Regions from separate parts of the Micromonospora sp. DT53 genome, predicted to be linked through region 1. Evidence: riboswitches for the same ligand, from Rfam matches in the RefSeq annotation. Region 1 holds a riboswitch; each other region holds the start of a gene.
The links. Region 1 has a riboswitch for cyclic di-AMP ahead of ACLQ3B_RS29360 (C39 family peptidase). Riboswitches for the same ligand answer to the same signal wherever they lie in the genome.
Positions count from the first base shown of each region.

Region 2: it holds a riboswitch for cyclic di-AMP, as region 1 does, so the genes downstream of both, ACLQ3B_RS07770 (coiled-coil domain-containing protein) here and ACLQ3B_RS29360 (C39 family peptidase) in region 1, are expected to answer to the same signal.
Region 3: it holds a riboswitch for cyclic di-AMP, as region 1 does, so the genes downstream of both, ACLQ3B_RS01175 (coiled-coil domain-containing protein) here and ACLQ3B_RS29360 (C39 family peptidase) in region 1, are expected to answer to the same signal.
Region 4: it holds a riboswitch for cyclic di-AMP, as region 1 does, so the genes downstream of both, ACLQ3B_RS10125 (NlpC/P60 family protein) here and ACLQ3B_RS29360 (C39 family peptidase) in region 1, are expected to answer to the same signal.

Region 1 covers NZ_JBNCKM010000011.1:194,396-198,616, forward strand. The annotation lists gene ACLQ3B_RS29350 (hypothetical protein) at 1-341, shown strand, start outside; gene ACLQ3B_RS29355 (hypothetical protein) at 473-1,243, shown strand; cyclic di-AMP (ydaO/yuaA leader) riboswitch at 1,528-1,669, shown strand; gene ACLQ3B_RS29360 (C39 family peptidase) at 1,903-2,751, shown strand; gene ACLQ3B_RS29365 (hypothetical protein) at 2,825-3,865, opposite strand; gene ACLQ3B_RS29370 (alpha/beta fold hydrolase) at 3,984-4,221, shown strand, end outside.
Region 2 covers NZ_JBNCKM010000002.1:413,443-417,663, forward strand. The annotation lists gene ACLQ3B_RS07760 (metal-sensitive transcriptional regulator) at 1-46, shown strand, start outside; gene ACLQ3B_RS07765 (YibE/F family protein) at 345-1,715, shown strand; cyclic di-AMP (ydaO/yuaA leader) riboswitch at 1,882-2,012, shown strand; gene ACLQ3B_RS07770 (coiled-coil domain-containing protein) at 2,017-3,036, shown strand; gene ACLQ3B_RS07775 (carbonic anhydrase) at 3,096-3,824, opposite strand; gene ACLQ3B_RS07780 (helix-turn-helix transcriptional regulator) at 4,050-4,221, shown strand, end outside.
Region 3 covers NZ_JBNCKM010000001.1:225,971-230,191, forward strand. The annotation lists gene ACLQ3B_RS01165 (SRPBCC family protein) at 2-469, shown strand; gene ACLQ3B_RS01170 (hypothetical protein) at 566-1,063, opposite strand; gene ACLQ3B_RS01175 (coiled-coil domain-containing protein) at 1,208-2,272, opposite strand; cyclic di-AMP (ydaO/yuaA leader) riboswitch at 2,278-2,409, opposite strand; gene ACLQ3B_RS01180 (cation diffusion facilitator family transporter) at 2,551-3,468, opposite strand; gene ACLQ3B_RS01185 (HelD family protein) at 3,575-4,221, opposite strand, start outside.
Region 4 covers NZ_JBNCKM010000002.1:918,009-922,229, reverse strand. The annotation lists gene ACLQ3B_RS10130 (N-acetylmuramoyl-L-alanine amidase) at 1-1,480, opposite strand, end outside; cyclic di-AMP (ydaO/yuaA leader) riboswitch at 1,716-1,851, shown strand; gene ACLQ3B_RS10125 (NlpC/P60 family protein) at 1,865-2,905, shown strand; gene dcd (dCTP deaminase) at 2,980-3,558, opposite strand; gene ACLQ3B_RS10115 (pyridoxamine 5'-phosphate oxidase family protein) at 3,658-4,215, shown strand.

The DNA.
Region 1 (4,221 bases):
TCGTCGCGGCCCTGGCGCTCGGCGCAGGCCCGGCCACGGCCGCCGCGCCAACGTCCAGCCAGGCGCCCGCCCCGGGCGTGGTGCCGGCCCTCGTCGCCGGAGGGCCGCTGGCGGCCTCCTGCCGACAGGTGGGGGCGCACAGTGCGGCGCGCCCGGCGATGCCGCCAGAGGCCGCCGAGGCGTCGGCTCCAGCATGGTCGGTCGACACGCCGGCGACGCTCCCCGCTGATCAGGGCACCGTCGCCGCGAGCGGGCTGTCGATCCGCGCGGCCGAGTCCGACCGGCTGCCCGTCGTCGACACGGCGAGCGGTCGGGCCTCCCGGGCCCCACCCCGGCGCTGAGCCACGGGGCCGACCGTCCCGTCACCGCGCCCTGTCGACCCACCCGCTTCCTACCCCGCCGACCCGTGGCCCTCCGTGCCCGCTGGTTGGCGCGGCTCCCATCGCGCTGTTCTCTCCCCGAGGTGCCGACCATGGAGACCGTCGTCTTCTACCAGTTCGTGACCGAGGTGCCGCAGGCCGCCGCCATCTGGTCCACCCTGTTCCTGTTGACCCTGGGCCTCCTCACCGTGCTGGCCGCCCGCCCCGAACGGGACCAGCCCACGGACGACAGGCCCCCGGCCGTGCCCAGCGCACGGGAGGTGGCCGCCGCCGACGCCGTCGACAGGCGCCGCTACGCCGAGGAGGTGGCCGTCGCCGCGGCCGGCGCGGCCACGACCGCCCGGCGGCGACGCGCCACCTGGCTGACCGCTCAGGAGCAGCTGGAGCGGGCCTGGATCGGGTACGACGAGGCGGACACCGCCGCGCGTCGCTTCGCGGGCGCCGGGGCGCTGCCCACTCCGCAGACGCCGCACACCCCCGCCGAGTACGCGGCCCGGGAGCGCTATCTGCACCGCACGGCGATGACGGCGTACTGGCGGGGCGACCTGACGATGGCCCAGCTCGGCGACGTGTTCGGGCACCGGCGCGGCTGGGATCCCCGACGACACCCGGTCGAGCAGGAGGTGCTGATCAGTCGGGTGGTCCGGGACGCGCGGCTGGCCGACTACCAGGTGGCCGCCGGCCGCGAGCGGGCCGCCTGGCGCGACGCCGAGTTGGCCGCCGAGTCGGCTCGCATCCTCGCCGAGGAGGCGTACGCGGCGGTGGCCCGGTTGTGCCCGACCCCGGTGCCCGCCCGCCGGACGGTGGCCGGGGCGTTGCGTCCCGCCGTCGTGGCACGGTGGCGTCCGGCCCGGGTGGGTTGAGCCCGATCTGTGACGTGAGGCCGGTCACCCGATCACGGAATCGGACGGCCGGCACGATCGGCGCCATTGTTCCCGCGAATGTGGTCGCGTTCTTTACGGCCTGTCCGGTTGTCGCCCGCAGGCGTCGCCGTAACCGGTTGTCCCATCGAGTCACGTCATCGGCAAGACGCGCAGAAATTGGCGCGCCAATTGGGGTTTACGCAGGTGAACCTGGCTTGGCAGGGCGCGGAGTGGCCAGTAGTGTCGTCCCGTCCGGTGCGGTAACCGATCGCAAGACGCGACGCCGCATCGACCCGCTCAATCGTGATCAACGAACCGGGGACCCACCAGTAAGTCCGGGGTGAATCCGCGAGCCACGGCCCGCGGTAGGGCGATCTTCCCGCCCGAATCCGTCAGCTAACCCGGTAGGCGGTGTCGGAAGGAGTCAACTCCTCGTGCAGCACCTTTCCACCCCTCGGTTGTTCCCTCGCCTCCACGGCGCGGCGGTGCGCCCGCTCACTCGTCCAGTGACGGTGAGCTGACCCCCGGGTCATCGCCCTTCCCGCCCGGCCACTCCGGGCGTTCCCCTGAGCGGTTCACCATCCGCGGACCACGGTCCGCGCGCTGGCGCCTGCCCGGATACCGGTCCGGCCCCGGTGTGCCGCTCTCCCCCTCGACCCGTGGAGGACCCCGTGAAGCACACCCTGCAGCGTCAGCTCCGCCGCCTCGCCACCGAGCGTCCGTACCAGATCGTCGCCGCCTCCGCCGCGGCCCTCGCGATCGCCACCACCACCGGCGCCCTGCTCACCACGGCCGACGACGCCCCGGCCGGCCAGCGCACCGCGACCACTGTCGCCGAGATGCGCAGCGACGTCGCCGCCTCCCGTGGCGACGCTCGGGACGCGTCCCCCTCGGCCAGCACCGCGCCGAGCACGGCCGCCCCGGCCACCAGCGCCGCGTCACCCGCCGCGAAGGCCAGCAGCAACCCGGACCTGACCCGGAAGCCGGAGCGGCCGAAGCCGCCCGCGACCAAGGTGCTCGACTACGACTACGAGGCGCAGAACACCTACTACAACTGCGGTCCGGCGGCCACCCGCAACGCGCTCAGCGCCGCCGGCATCGACCGCACCCAGGAGGAGCTCGGCGCCGAGCTGGGCACCACCGAGATGGGCACCAACTCGGCCGAGGACACCACCCGGGCGCTCAACGCCGAGGTGAAGGGCTCCCCGTACCGGACCCGGATGTTCCCCGGCGCGCCCAGCCCGGCACAGATGGACCGGCTCCAGGCCGACGTCGTGAAGGCCATCACCGACGGCCGGGGCGTGGTGGCGAACGTCGTCGGCGATGCCACCGACACCGACGGCGGCTGGCACTCCTACGGCGGCGGGCACTACATCGCCGTCGTGGGTTACAAGGACAACGGCCGCACCGTGCGGATCGCCGACTCGGCGAACCCGGCCGACCCGTCGTACTGGGTCACCACGATCGACCTGGCCAACTGGATCACCAGCCGGGGCTACTCCGCCTGACCCAGGTGTGTGGAAACGCCGCGGGCGCCGGCCCCCACTAGGGGCCGGCGCCCGCGGCGTCTTCGTATCCCGCTCAGTAGTCGATGAAGCCGTACAGCGCGAGGTGGTTCGACTTCGTCCCGCTGACCGTGTGGCCGATGCTGGACGGCCGCACTCCGCCCTTCACGAACAGATAGTCGATCTTGCTGGAACCGCTGGTGGCCGCCGAGCCGTAGCCGGTCATGCCGTACCCGCTCAACGTGCTGGCCGCGATGCCCGTGCGGTTCGCGTCGATGCCCACGATCCGGATCGTGGAGGCGTTCAGCAGGCTCGTCGCGTCGGCACCCAGGTGGATGCCGCTGTTGGCGATGCCCCGGTCACCGTCGCCGGCGCACGCGTTCTGCCGGTTCTCCTGCGGCAGGTGCATGGTCGCCGCGAACACGCTGGTGCCGGTCGCCTTGATGGTGAATCGGGCCGCGATGGCGCTGGTCCGCTTCCACTTGTAGTAGTCGGTGCTGTCCGGGTCGCTGTTCGGCGGCTTGTACAGCGTGCACCCGGCCCCGTCGGCGTACGCGGTGCCCGGCTTGAGCCAGCCCGCGCTCCAGTACTTGGAGATGTCGCCGGCGGCGAGGCTGAGCGTCCTGGTGTTCCAGATGATCCCGTTGGTCTGCTTCTTCTTCAGGTCGCCGAGCGACTGGGAGCTGCACTTGTGGGTGCTGCCCCACGGCTCCGGGTCGCTCCAGGCCACGATCGCCCCGTACGTGCCCGCCGGGTAACCGAACTTGGCCGACAGTTGATCGGCGTACGCCTCGGCCTGGCCGGTGCCGCGCACCTGCTGCACGATGAGGATGTCGGGTGCCACTACACCGCTGGTGCCGGTGCGTCCGGCGTCGTCGACCAGGATCGAGGTCAGGTGGTCCGGTCCGGAGATCCGGGTGCAGCTCCCGTCGGAGTTGTTCACCACCAGGTTCTCGATGTTGTTGTTGTAGACGCGCAGGACGCGATCGGCCGCCGCGACACCCGCGACGCGTACCGGCGTGCTCGCCGGTGTGCCGAGCGCGGGCACTGCCGGCGCGGTGCCGACCGCGACGAGCGCCACCGCCGCCACCAGTGTTGATCGATACCCTCTGAGCACGGGGCTCCTCTCCGTGACGATAATGCCCGTCCAGACGCCGCACTCTACAGTGGATCTTCGTCGGTCGGGTCCGCGCACGACGCTCGTACCTGGCCGCTAACCGTGGGAGACTGCGGCCGTGGTGGATGAATCGGGTGGTCACGCCGGCCGTGGGCCGGTCCTGCTCCTGCTGCACGGCATGGGGGCGACCGGCGACGTGTGGCTGCCCTGGGCGCCACTGCTGGAGCAGCACTGGCCCGGTCGGTGGCTGGCACCGGACCTCGCCGGCCACGGCTTCGCGCCGCCGCTGCCGTCGTACTCCTTTGTGGGCTTCGCCCAGCGGATGGCGCAGGCCCTCGCCCCCGACGACCGGCTGG
Region 2 (4,221 bases), on a different contig from region 1:
CACCGAGATGATGGCGGCGGTCGGCCGGCTCATGAAGCGCGGCTGACCGCCCGGAGACCGCCGTACGGGCGGTTCGGCCGCCCGACACTCCGCCACGACCTGCACCCCCCGGGTGGGCTGGCTAGCATCTCCCACGATGGCCCTCCGTATGCCGCCGCACAGTCAGGCACCGGCGACGCCACGACATGGCGTCGTTCCCGGCCGACCGGGCCGAGCACTGACCGTCCGTGATCAAGCGGTCATCAGGCAGCGATCCGTGCCGCCGTCCGTCGCGTTTCCACCGAAACGGTGAACCGCCCGGCCCGCTGACCCGTACCCCGCACCGGATCGTTGGGAGTCCCGCCTTGGCCGCCGACCACACGCACCCCGCTCCGTCCGCCCCTCCACGGGTGCGACGGATCCTCGTGCTGACGGTGGTACCCCTCTTCGTCGCCACCGTGCTGGCCGCGGCGCTGCTCTGGCCGCGCGGCGGGTCACCGCAGACCGATGGCGGTGCGGACGTGCCGCGCCACCCCGGCACGGTCACCCGGGTGGTGAGCGAACCGTGCCCGCCGGTGCCGTCGGTCCCCGAGGGCACACCGAGGATCGGCGACGGGCGGTGCGGCACTGTCGACGTGCGGGTGGACGACGGGCCGACCGCCGGCCAGCAGGTCCGGACACCGGTGCCCGACGGACCCGGCGCACCCCGGGTCGAGGTCGGCGACGAGGTCATCCTGGTCGAGCTGGCCGACCCGACCGATCCCACCACCAGCAACTGGAACATCGCCGAGCACCAACGCGGCACCCCGATGGTGTGGCTGGCGGTGGTCTTCGCGGCCGCGATCGTCGCCTTCGGTAGGTGGCGAGGTCTGGCCGCGCTCGCCGGGCTGGCCGCCAGCTTCGCCATCCTGCTCACCTTCGTGCTGCCCGGCATCGGCGCCGGCAGGTCGCCACTGCTGGTGGCGGTGGTCGGCGCGGCCCTGATCATGTTCGTGGTGCTCTATCTGACCCACGGGGTCACCGCACAGACCTCGGTCGCGGTACTCGGCACCCTGGGCAGCCTGGTGCTGACCGGCGTACTGGCCACGATCGCCACGGCCGCGACCCACCTCACCGGCTTCGGCAGCGAGGACGCCACCACCCTGTCGATGTTCCAGGGGGACGTGGACCTGCACGGTCTGCTGCTCGCCGGAATCATCATCGGATCGCTCGGCGTACTCGACGACGTGACGGTCACCCAGGCTGCCACCGTCACCGAGCTGGCGAACGCCAACCCCGGCCTGACCCGGTTGCAGCTCTACCGTGCGGCCACCCGGGTCGGCCGCGCGCACATCGCCTCCACCGTCAACACCATCGTGCTGGCGTACGCGGGCGCGTCGCTGCCCCTGCTGCTCCTGCTCACCGCCGACTCGCGGCCGATCGGGCAGATCCTCACCAGCGAGTTCCTCGCGCAGGAGATCGTCCGCAGCGCGGTCGCCACCCTCGGTCTGATCGCCGCGGTGCCGCTGACCACCGGGCTGGCCGCGGTGGTGACCGCCGCCGGGCGCCCCGATGCCACACCGTCCACCGACGCTCCCGCGTCCCGGCCCCAGTCGGACCGCACGGAGGCACTGGCCGCACTCATCTCGCCGCTAACGGTCGGCTCCGACGAGCCGAACCGGAAGCGGGCCACACCCCCATCCGAGGCCACCGACAGGTGGCCGGAGTCGAACAGGAGCACGGATACGGCATGGTGACACTCCTCAGCGTGACCAGATCGGGCATCCACCCTGAGAACCACGTCACTGGTCACTCAACGCTATGGCGAAATGACGCTTTTGGTCGGCATCCAGGCGTAGCTCACCCGGTCGACTCTCGGGTAACCTCGCTGCCGGTTACCGATGAAGGCGCGAAGCGGCGCCTGCGGTGCCACCGCCCAATCGCCAACCGGCGAGCCGGGGACCCAGGTACCTGGGGTGAATCCGCGTCAGCGGTAGGGGCCACTTCCGCCCCGAACCCGTCAGCTAACCCGGTCGGCGGTCGACGGAAGGGAACATTGTGACGGCACCCCTACGCCGCTGGTTGACTCCCGTGGCGGCCGTGATCGCCGCACTGACCGTGCTCGCCGGGCCGCTCCCGGCGCACGCCGCCCCGACGAACCCCACACCGTCCGGGCACGAGGAGGACGGCGAGCCCAAGCTGCTCAACGACGTCATCGAGCAGGCCAACCGCGACTACTCCGCCGCGAAGTCCAAGCTGGACAAATCCAAGAAGCGGCAGGGCGAGTTGGCGGCGGAGGTCGACCGGGCCAAGGCCGACCTGGACGCGTTGGCCCCGCAGGTCGGGCAGATCGCCGCCCAGGCGTACCGGACCGGCCGGATCGGTGCGGTCGCGTTGCTGCTGGAGAGCGATGCGCCCGACTCGTTCGTCCAGCGCGCCGGGATGCTCGACGAGATGAACATGGTCAACGAGAAGAAGCTCTCCGAGGTCAACGAGGTGAAGGCCCGCGCCGAGCAGGCCAAGCTGGCCCTCGACACCGAGGTCCGCGAGCAGCAGAAGCAGACCGCCGTGATGGCGAAGCGCAAGAGCGAGGCCGACAAGGCGCTCTCCCTCGTCGGCGGCAAGGGTTTCACCGGCGGCCTGGTGGACGCCACCTCCAAGGTCGCGAAGATCGGCCCGGGTCGCACCGCCGACGGTGACTGGAAGCCCCAGTCGTGCAGCGAGAAGGACCCCACCACGTCCGGCTGCATCACGCCGCGCACGCTGCACGCGTACAAGGAGGTCAAGGCGGCCGGCTTCAACCGGTTCGTCGGCTGCTACCGCCCCGGCGGGCCGTGGGAGCACCCGAAGGGCCGCGCCTGCGACTGGTCGTTGCAGAAGAGCGGCTTCTCTCCGTGGCACAACAACGACACCCGGACGTACGGCAACAACGTCGCCGCGTTCCTCATCCGTAACGCCGACCGTCTCGGCATCTACTACGTGATCTGGAACCGGCAGATCTGGTTCCCGGCCACCGGCTGGAGCTCGTACAGCGGACCGTCGAACCACACCGACCACGTCCACATGTCTTTGCTCTGACCCGCACGATCCCCGGTCGAGGGCCGTTCCGCGCGTGACGCGGAGCGGCCCTCGTCGCGTCAGACGGTGGCCGGGGTGGCCGGGTCGGTCGACCTGGCCGGGGCGTCCAGCGTCGCGAAGCCAGCCGGCAAGGCGGCCACCGGGCGCACCACTCCGGCGGCCAGCCGGTAGGACACCCCCACCACCGCGCACCGCCCCCGGGCCACCTCTTCGGCAAGCACGGGGGACTGCCCGAGCAACGTCTCGACGGTCTGTGCGATGTGGATGTCGACGATGCCGTCGATGTCGTCAACGCCCTCGGCCTCGGCCCGCCGCAGGCTGGGCAGCACGGCGTCGACCACCGCGCGCAGATGGCCACTCGGCGCGGTGCCGGTCGCGGCGGACTCACGGGCGGCCTGCACCGCACCGCACGAGTCGTGGCCGAGCACCACCACCAGCGGAGTGCCGAGCACGGTCACCGCGTACTCGACGCTGCCGAGCACTTCGGGGCCGGCGGTGTGCCCGGCGGTGCGGACCACGAAGAGGTCGCCCAGCCCGCGGTCGAAGATGATCTCGGCGGCCAGCCGGGAGTCGGAGCAGCCGACGATCACCGCGAACGGGTGTTGCCCGTCGGCCACGGCGGCCCGGTGCCCGGCATCCTGGTTGGGGTGGCGTGGGGCGCCACCGACGAAGCGCAGGTTGCCGGCGACCAGCTCGGCGTACGCCCGGGTCGGCTCGCTGAGCGCGGACGCCCGGTCGGTGGTCCGCTGCGCACCCGGCTGACCGCCGACGCTCCCGGTATGACTCATCCCGCACCTCGTCTCGACGCATCTGACCTGGTCAAGCTGGCTTTCCGCCGGACGGGTGGCGGGCGCTGGCTCGTGCTCCACCGTCACACGCACCGTAAGATGCGTCAAGGTATGCGTGATTTAGATTTCATACGTTGACCCCGGTCGCCCCCTGGGCCACCCTCACGGTGCAGGGCGGGCAAGACTCTCGCGAGGGCGGGCGGACATCGGAGAAAGGCGGGCACGATGGCGAGCACGGTGACGGGCGACACCGACGGCGGGCGGAACTGGACGTTCCTCACCAATCACGGGCACGTCCTGCTGGCCATCGCCCGCGATCCGACCGCCCGGCTGCGTGACGTCGCGGCCGAGGTCGGCGTGACCGAACGGGCCGCCCAGGCGATCGTGGCCGACCTGG
Region 3 (4,221 bases), on a different contig from region 1:
TGTGCTCAGCAGCGATACCTTCAGTTACACCGTTCAGGCCCGATGCTCGCCCGCCGAGGCGGCGGCGCTGCTCAGCGACCTGACCCGGCAGGGTGAGCTGCACCCGCTGATCGTCCGGGTCCGCCGGGTGCCACCCCGACCCGGAGCCCAGGCCAGCTACACGATCAACGACCGGTTGGCGGCCGGCCCGCTGCGCTTCCGGACGACGTACCACGCGGATGTGCTGATCAGCGAGGCCGACGAGATCGTCATGGTGGCTCGCCAGTGGCCCGCCACCACGGTGCGCAACCACACCCGACTGCGCGCCGAGCCGGACGGCCTGGTCCGCATCGACGTCGAGATCACCCTGACCGCGCCGAAGCCGCTGTTCCGCTACGCGTTCCGCCAGGCCCAAGCCGCTCACCTGGCCCTGGCCACCCGCCTGGGCGCCGCCCTGGACCGCACCAACAATCCGCCACCCCCGGTCTGATTCGCCCCGACCCGGCCCGCCGATCTCGCGGTTTCAGTTGTCGACGTCAGCGAGGATGCCCCATCTGCCGGGACGGCAAGTGCAAGATCGCGGGCGCTAGGTTGTGGTTGCGACGCGATCTCGGGTGGGGGTGGGGCGGCGGCGGCCCCACGGCTTGTAGGTGGACAGCACCGTCGCGATGATCATCAGGGTGGTCGACACCGCCGGCGCGATGACCAGGTCGGCGCGATCCCGGGTGGGTAGGGCGGCGCCGACCGCTCCGGCGTGGCGCAGGTTCGGCAGGAGCAGAAACAGCACCAGCCCGACCATCACCGTGGTGAGCACGAGCTTGACCAGCACCCAACGGTGGCGCAGCAGGCCCCACGGGGTGAGCAGCGAGCTGGCGACTCCGATCAGCCAGACCAGGACGCTCAGCGGCGCGAACAGCACCGTGCCGACCAGGGCCATGACCGGATAGGCCACTCCCGGGTCGGTGCCCCGCTGCACGGCGATGCCGAGGGTGAGCAGCACCAGGTCGGCGCCCAGCCAGCCGAGCGCGGTGACGAGGTGCAGGGTGAGCAGCGCCTTGCGGGTGGTGGGTCGGATCCGAGGCATACCGCGATGCTGCCCGCCGGCCCCGGCCGGGTCGTCCGACGAGCGACGACATCACGGGTACGCCCGGCGACGTAGTGCCGGCCCAGACGCACGCGCTGCCGGTGAGCCATCGACGATGACGCACCGGCAGCACGAAAGCGTGGGTCAGTAGACCGACAGGTGTACGTGGTTGGTGTGGTCGGTCGACGGGGTGCCGTGCGCCCCGCTGTACGACTTCCACCCGCTGCTGGGCAGCCAGATCTGCCTGTACCAGATCACGTAGAGCACGGCGAGCCGGTCCGCGTTGCGGATGAAGTACGCGGCCAGGTTGTTGCCGTACGTCTTGTCGCCGCCGGTGGCTGCTCCGCCGAAGCCGCCCTTCTGTGCCGCGAAGTCGCAGGCTCGGCCCTTCGGGTGTTCGCCGGAGCCGCTGGGGCGGTGGCACGAGACGTACCGGGTGAAGCCCGCGGCCTTGGCCTGGTTGAGCGCGTGCAGGGTGCGCGGGGTGATGCAGCCGCTTGCCGGCGTGGGGTCGTTGACGCTGCAGGACTCGGAGGGCCAGGAGCCGTCGGAGTTGCGCGGCGCGGCCTTCGCGTTGGCGGTGGAGGTGCCCCGGTTGGAGTCGGTGTCCGCGGTGGTCTGCGGCTTGGGTGTGGTGGCCACGGTCAGGGCCCGTTCGGCCTGTTCCTTGCGCTTGGCCATCACCGCGACCTGCTTGCGTTGTTCGGTGATCTCGCCGTCCAGGGCGCCCCGGGTGCGGTTGGACTGGTCCTTGCTCTTCAGCAGGTCGCGCAGCACCCTGTCCTCGTTGGCGGCGACCGCGTCCAGCGCGGCGGCCCGGTCCATGAAGCCTTCCGGGGTGTTGCTGTTGAGCAGCGCCGACATCGCGCCGAGCCGGCCGGTGCGGTACGCCACTCCGGCGATCTCGCCGACCTTGCCGCTGCGCTGGTCGATCTCGACCTCGATGGTCTTCAGCTGGGTGGCGAGCTGCTGTTGCCGTTGCACGGAGGTGTCCAGGGCGCGCTTCGCGTCCAGGTAGCCCTTGCTGGCCGCCTCGAGTTGGGCGCGCAACGCCGGGGTGCCGCCCTCCTCGTCGGAGTCGGGTGCGGCGGCTCGCTGGCCGGTCGGGGGAGCGGCCGAGGCGGTGCCGGCCGGAAGCGCGACGCCGAGGGCGAACATCGCGACGATCAGGGCCGCCAGTCGGGCGGCGGGTGGTCGTGCTGGTGCCACTGCGCATGTCCTTCCGTCAGCCGCCGACCGGGTTAGCTGACGGGTTCGGGACGGAAGATCCCTACCGCTGACGCGGATGCACCCCAGAAACATGGTTCCCCGGTTCGCCCGGCTGGGCGATTAGGCGGCGACCACCACCGGCGCCGGGAGGCGCCGCCTGGTGGAGGCCGGGACTGAGCCTACCGGTGCCGATGGGGCCGCTGCAGCCAATGTGACGGACGGTGCGTGCGTCAGCACCAAGAAGTACGGCAAAGCGGGGTAATGCGCCGAAAGCCCCGTCACCACTCGATGGATCCACACGCTCCGGAGGCGGCGCCGGGCTCGATCTGCAAGGTCGCGTGCTCGATGCGGAAGTCGTCGTGCAGGGCCGTACGCGCCGCGGTGAGCACCGCGCCGACCTCCGCGCCAGCTGCCATGGTCAGGTGTGCGGAGGCCACCTCCATGCCGGAGGTGAGCGTCCAGACGTGCAGGTCGTGCACCTCGACGACACCGGGGACCGCGGCCAGCCGGTCGTGCACGGCTGTCACCTGGAGGTGCTCCGGGGCGGCCTGCACCAGGATGCGGATGGCGGCGCGGGCCAGCCGCCAGGTGCGCGGCAGGATGAACACGCCGATGGCGACCGCGACCAGGGGGTCGGCCCACCACCAGTCGGTGACGGTGATGAGCAGCGCCGCGCCGATGACGCCGACCGAGCCGAGCAGGTCGCCGAGCACCTCCAGGTAGGCGCCCTGGAGGTTGATGCTCTCTCGGGCCCCGGCGCGCAGCAGGGCGAAGGCGGCGATGTTCGCGAGCAGGCCGAGCACGGCGACCGCGAGCATCGGGCCGGCGATGACCTGGTGTGGATCGCCGAAACGGCGGATCGCCTCGATCACCACGTAGATCGCGACGCCGGAGAGCAGGACGGCGTTGGCGAGTGCGGCGAGCACCTCGAGTCGGTAGAGCCCGAAGGTGCGCTGCGGGTCGCCGGTGGCCCGCCGGGTCGCCGTGATCGCGGCGAGTGCCATCCCGATGCCGAGCACGTCGGTGAACATGTGCCCGGCGTCGGAGAGCAGGGCGAGTGAGCCGGTGTGCAGGGCGACCACCGCCTCGACCACCATCAGGGTGGCGAGCAGCCCGAATGCCGCCCAGAGTCGACCCCGGTGCTGGTGCGCGGCATTGGCGACGGACCCGTGGTGGTGGTCATGACCTGCGCCCACGAGAACCACCTTCCGCCGCTGGCCGGGACCCGGTCAAATGTATGCTCACATCGCTATGTGTGCAAGTGTACGTGCGGCGTCTCCCACCGACGGCAGTCCGCGCAGTTCAGCCGGTCGGGTCGATGGTGGTGAGCCGCTGGGTGGCCCGGGAGAGCGCCACGTACAGGGTGCGTACCCCGGCACCCGGATCCGCCCGGATCTCGCTCGGGGCGACCAGCACCACCCCGTCGTACTCCATGCCCTTGGCCTCCAGGCTGGTCACCACCTGCAACCTCGGCGCGCCGAGCGCGCCGAGCCAGCCGGCGACCTCGTCGCGGCGGGGGACCGGCGTGATCACCCCGACCGTGCCCTCCACCTCGGCCAGCAGGCCGGTGGCGGCCTCCACGGTCGCGGTCTCCAGGCCCGTGGCGGGCACCACCAGCTCGACCGGTTCGACCCCGGTGGAGCGGACGGCGGTCGGCAGCGGAAGGTCGGGGTAGAGCCGGCGGATCTCCGCCGCCGCCACCGCGAAGATCTCCGCCGAGTTGCGGTAGTTCGTGGTGAGCGTGAAATCGTGCCGCTTACGCCGGCCCAGCGCCTGGTCGCGGGCTCGGGTCAGCTCCTCCGGGTCGCCGGTCCACGCGGTCTGCGCAGGGTCGCCCACCACGGTCCAGGAGGCCAGTCGGCCACGTCGACCGATCATCCGCCACTGCATCGGCGAAACGTCCTGCGCCTCGTCCACCACCACGTGCGCGTACTCCCGGTAGTCCTCCG
Region 4 (4,221 bases), on a different contig from region 1:
GGAGCGCGATGTCGTTGACCAGCGGCGCGTCGGCGGACGGTGCGCCGCGCAGCACCACCGCCGAGGAGCCGCGGGGCGCGCACGGCACGCCCACGGTGACGCAGCCGGTGAACGCCGGCTGGTTGGTGGCGTAGTCCGGGTCGATCCGGACCAGCCCGGTGGCCGGGGTGCCGGTGTCCAGTCGAGGTGCGTGCAGCAGGTCGAAGTAGTGCGTCCAGTCCCAGTACGGCCCCGGATCCCAGTGCATCCCCCGCACGGTCGAGGCGATGGTGCCGGGCACGTTGTCGTGGCCGATGATGTGCTGGCGGTCCAGGGGGATGCCCAGCCGCAGCGCCAGATGCCGGACCAGCTTCGCCGAGGTCCGGTACATCGCCTCGGTGTACCAGGTGCCCTGCGCCGCGAAGCCCTCGTGTTCCAGCCCGATCGACTTGGCGTTGACGTACCAGTTGCCGGCGTGCCAGCCGACGTCCTTGGTCCGCACGTGCTGGGCGATGTGTCCGTCGACCGAGCGCAGCGAGTAGTGCCAGCTCACGTAGGTCGGATCCTGGACGAGTTGCAGGGTCGTCGCCCAACTCGCCTCGGTGTCGTGGATGACGATGTACTCGATCTTCTGCCGCGCGGGCCGGTCGGAGAGGTCGTGGTTGCCGTAGTCCCCGTCGCCGAACGCCTCGTAGGGCGCCGGGATCCACTCGCAGGAGATGGTGCGCGGGCACTCCACCCCGTCCGGGCGGGCCAGCCGGCGTAGGCCCAGCCGGTCCAGCCAGGAACGCTCGGGCCGCACCGTGCGGGCCGGCAGGGTGATCCGCTGGCCGTCGTCGGTCACCCGGGACTCGCCCGCGCCGATGGTGGTGAAGACCTCGTCGGCGAAGGCCGCCGCGGCGTCGGCGCTGTCCGCGCCGGAGTAGCGTGCCACCGCGCCGTACCAGGCCGCCGGGTCGGTGTCCGCGCCGACCGGCGCGTTCAGATCCCGTTGGTACGCGCCCAGCAGCGCCGCCCCACCCCGGATGTTGAGACCCGCGTCGGTGCGCAGTGCCTCGGGGGCGGCGCCGGTCAGCGCGGCGGCGGCGTCCACGGTCTGCAACGCGGCGGTGGACGGCGCGGCGGCCTCGACCGGCCGGGGCGCGGCCACCCGGGCGGGACGGGAGTCGTCGCCGCGTGGGTCCTCGGCACCGGCGTCGTGGTGACCGCGCCCGGGTAGGGCGGCCACGTGTCGGGCGTCGGTCAGGTGCATCGGGCCGTAGCCGCCACTGGTGCTCGGTGTGCCGGCGTTGGTGTCCCAGCGCGACTCCAGGTAGGAGACGCCGAGCAGGACGACGGCCGGCACGCCGTACTCGCTGGCCGCGGCGGCGTACTGCTGCTGGCGGTCGGTGGTGGGCGCGGCGGTGGCCGGGCCGGCGGAGAGTGGCGCCGTGGTCGCGGCGGCGACCACGGTGGCGGCGAGCAGTGCCCGCCAGCCGGTCGACAGGGTTGAATGATGCATCGAACCCCCTAGATTCTCGCGGAGTGAGGTCAGGTCACCATCGCGCCGCCCGGGAGGTCACGTCAATGCCTTTCCATCTATCGAAGTATGTGGAAAGAATTCTTCACACACGGTCGGTGACCTCGTCCAATCGGTACGGAGTGTCACGGCCGCACGGGTTGCGGATCGGTAACAAGCGTCTCTACTCTGGTCATTCGTCGGCCCGACAGCAGCTCCGCCCAGCCTGGGCGGTAACGGACCGACACCGCCGAGTCGTTTCCGAGCGAACCGGGGACCCAGGTCCCTCGGGGTGAATCCGCAGCCACTGCGGTAGGGCGCCGACTTCCCGCCCGAACCCGTCAGCTAACCCGGTAGGCGGTCAGGAAGAAGGAGTACGGAACCCCGGTGGCACTCCATGCCCCGCGGCCGTCGTCCGAGCGGCCGGCATCAGCCGGCCCGGCGTCGATCGTGCCGCGCCCACGCTGGTCCCGCTTCACCACAGCTATCGCCGCGCTGGCCGGCATCGCCGTCGTCCTGACCGGCAGTGCCACGGCGGCCCACGCCGACCCGTCCGTCGCCGAGATCGAGCGCCAGATCGACGCCGACTGGAACAAGCTCGAACCGGTCATCGAACGGCACAACGCCACCCGCACCGACCTCGCCGCGAAGCGCAAGCAGGCCGACGCGCTGGCCGCCCGGATCACCCCGCTGGAGCGTCAGGTCGACGCCGCGATGGACAAGGTCAGCGCCCTGGCCGTACGCGCGTACAAGGGCGAGAACGTCTCGACAGTCAACGCGGTGCTGGGCAGCCGGTCGCCCAGCGAGGTGGTCGGCCAGCTGGAAATGCTCGACCGCTTCGCGCACAACCAGCAGAAGGACGTACGTGAGGTGGCCGACCTGCGCGACCAGTTGGCCGCCCAGAAGGCGCCACTGGACGAGATGGTGGCCCAGCTGACCCGCACCGAGGCCCAGCTGGCGGCGAAGAAGAAGCAGATCAACGACGAGATCGACCGCCTACAGAAGCTGCGCCTCAAGGTGTACGGCAGCGGTGGTGGCGGTCCGCTGCGCCCAGCACCCTGCCCGGGTAGCTACCCCGGCGGCGCCGCGGGCACCGCTGTCAAGTTCGCCTGCGCGCAGATCGGCAAGCCCTACGTCTGGGGCGCCGAGGGTCCGAACTCGTACGACTGCTCCGGGCTGATGCTGGCCGCCTGGGCGAAGGCGGGCGTGTCCCTGCCGCACAACGCCGCCGCGCAGAGCCGCGTCACGAAGAACGTCAGCAAGGGCGACCTGCGCCCCGGCGACCTGGTCTTCTACTACAGCGACATCCACCACGTCGGCATGTACGTCGGCGGCGGCTGGGTGGTGCACGCCTCGCAGGCCGGTCAACCGGTCAAGATGAAGAAGGTCGACGACGGCCCGATCCACAGCTACGGCCGCCCGGGCTGACCCTGGGTGACCGGAGGGCCCGTCGCGATCCGGTCGCGGCGGGCCCTCGTCGTTCTGGTCTCAGCGGGTGACCCTCAGCGGGTTGGCCAGGTGCGCCAGTGCTGCCAGGCGCGGCTGGGCGTCGGCCCCCGCTGGCCCTGGTAGCGCGAGCCGTAGACCACCGAGCCGTACGGGTGCTCGGCTGGCGAGGAGAGCCGGAAGATGCAGAGCTGGCCGATCTTCATGCCTGGCCACAGGGTGATCGGCAGGTTCGCCACGTTCGAGAGTTCCAGCGTCACGTGGCCGGAGAAGCCCGGGTCGATGAAACCGGCGGTGGAGTGCGTGAGCAGCCCGAGCCGGCCCAGGGAGCTCTTGCCCTCCAGTCGGCCGGCGAGCTGGTCACCCAGCGAGATGACCTCCAGCGTCGAGGCGAGCACGAACTCCCCCGGGTGCAGCACGAACGGCTCGCCGTCGGGGACCTCGACCACCGACGTCAGGTCGTCCTGCTGCATGGCCGGATCGATGTGGGTGTAGAGGTGGTTGTTGAAGACCCGGAACAGCCGGTCGAGTCGCACGTCGATGCTGGACGGTTGGACCAGGGTGGGCTCGAACGGCTCCAGGCCCAGCGTGCCGGCCTTGATCTCGGAGACCAGGTCGCGGTCGGAGAGCAGCATCGGACCACCATAGCCGCGTTGCCGAAAGTGGCCGGATTCGGTGCCGGTGACCAGCGCGTCGAGGTCGCCGCTCGTACATTTGTTCGATAGAATGCCCGCATGGCTTCCTGGTCCGAATTCGCCGCCGACGAGCCCCGACTCGCCGACGGGATCCGCGTTCTCCTCCAGCAGTACGGGCCGGGCTTCGGCTATCTGGCCACGGTCCGCGCCGACGGCGGGCCCCGCGTCCACCCGGTCTCCCCGGTGATCACCGCCGAGGGGCTGTTCTGCTTCATCATCGACTCTCCCAAGCGCCGCGACCTCGAACGTGACGGCCGTTACGCGCTGCACTCGTTCCCTGCGGAGGAGAGCGACGACGAGGCGTACGTGGCGGGGCGCGCCCGTCCGGTGACCGATCCGGCCCGGCTGGCGCAACTGGCGCAGAGCGCCCGCGCCGAGCCGCAGGTCGACTGGCGGCTCTTCGAGTTCACCGTCGACGTGGCAATGCTCACCCGCCGCGAGCAGCACATCGCCGGCATTCCGGGCCTCGCGCCGGGTCGGCCGGCCGTCCGGGTCTGGCTCGACCCGCACGCCCCGTCGGCGGCCGCCGCCCCACTCGCCGTTCCGCAGCCGCGCCCGACCCGCCTCAGCCGCGACGTCCAGTGCACAGCCGCATGATCGACT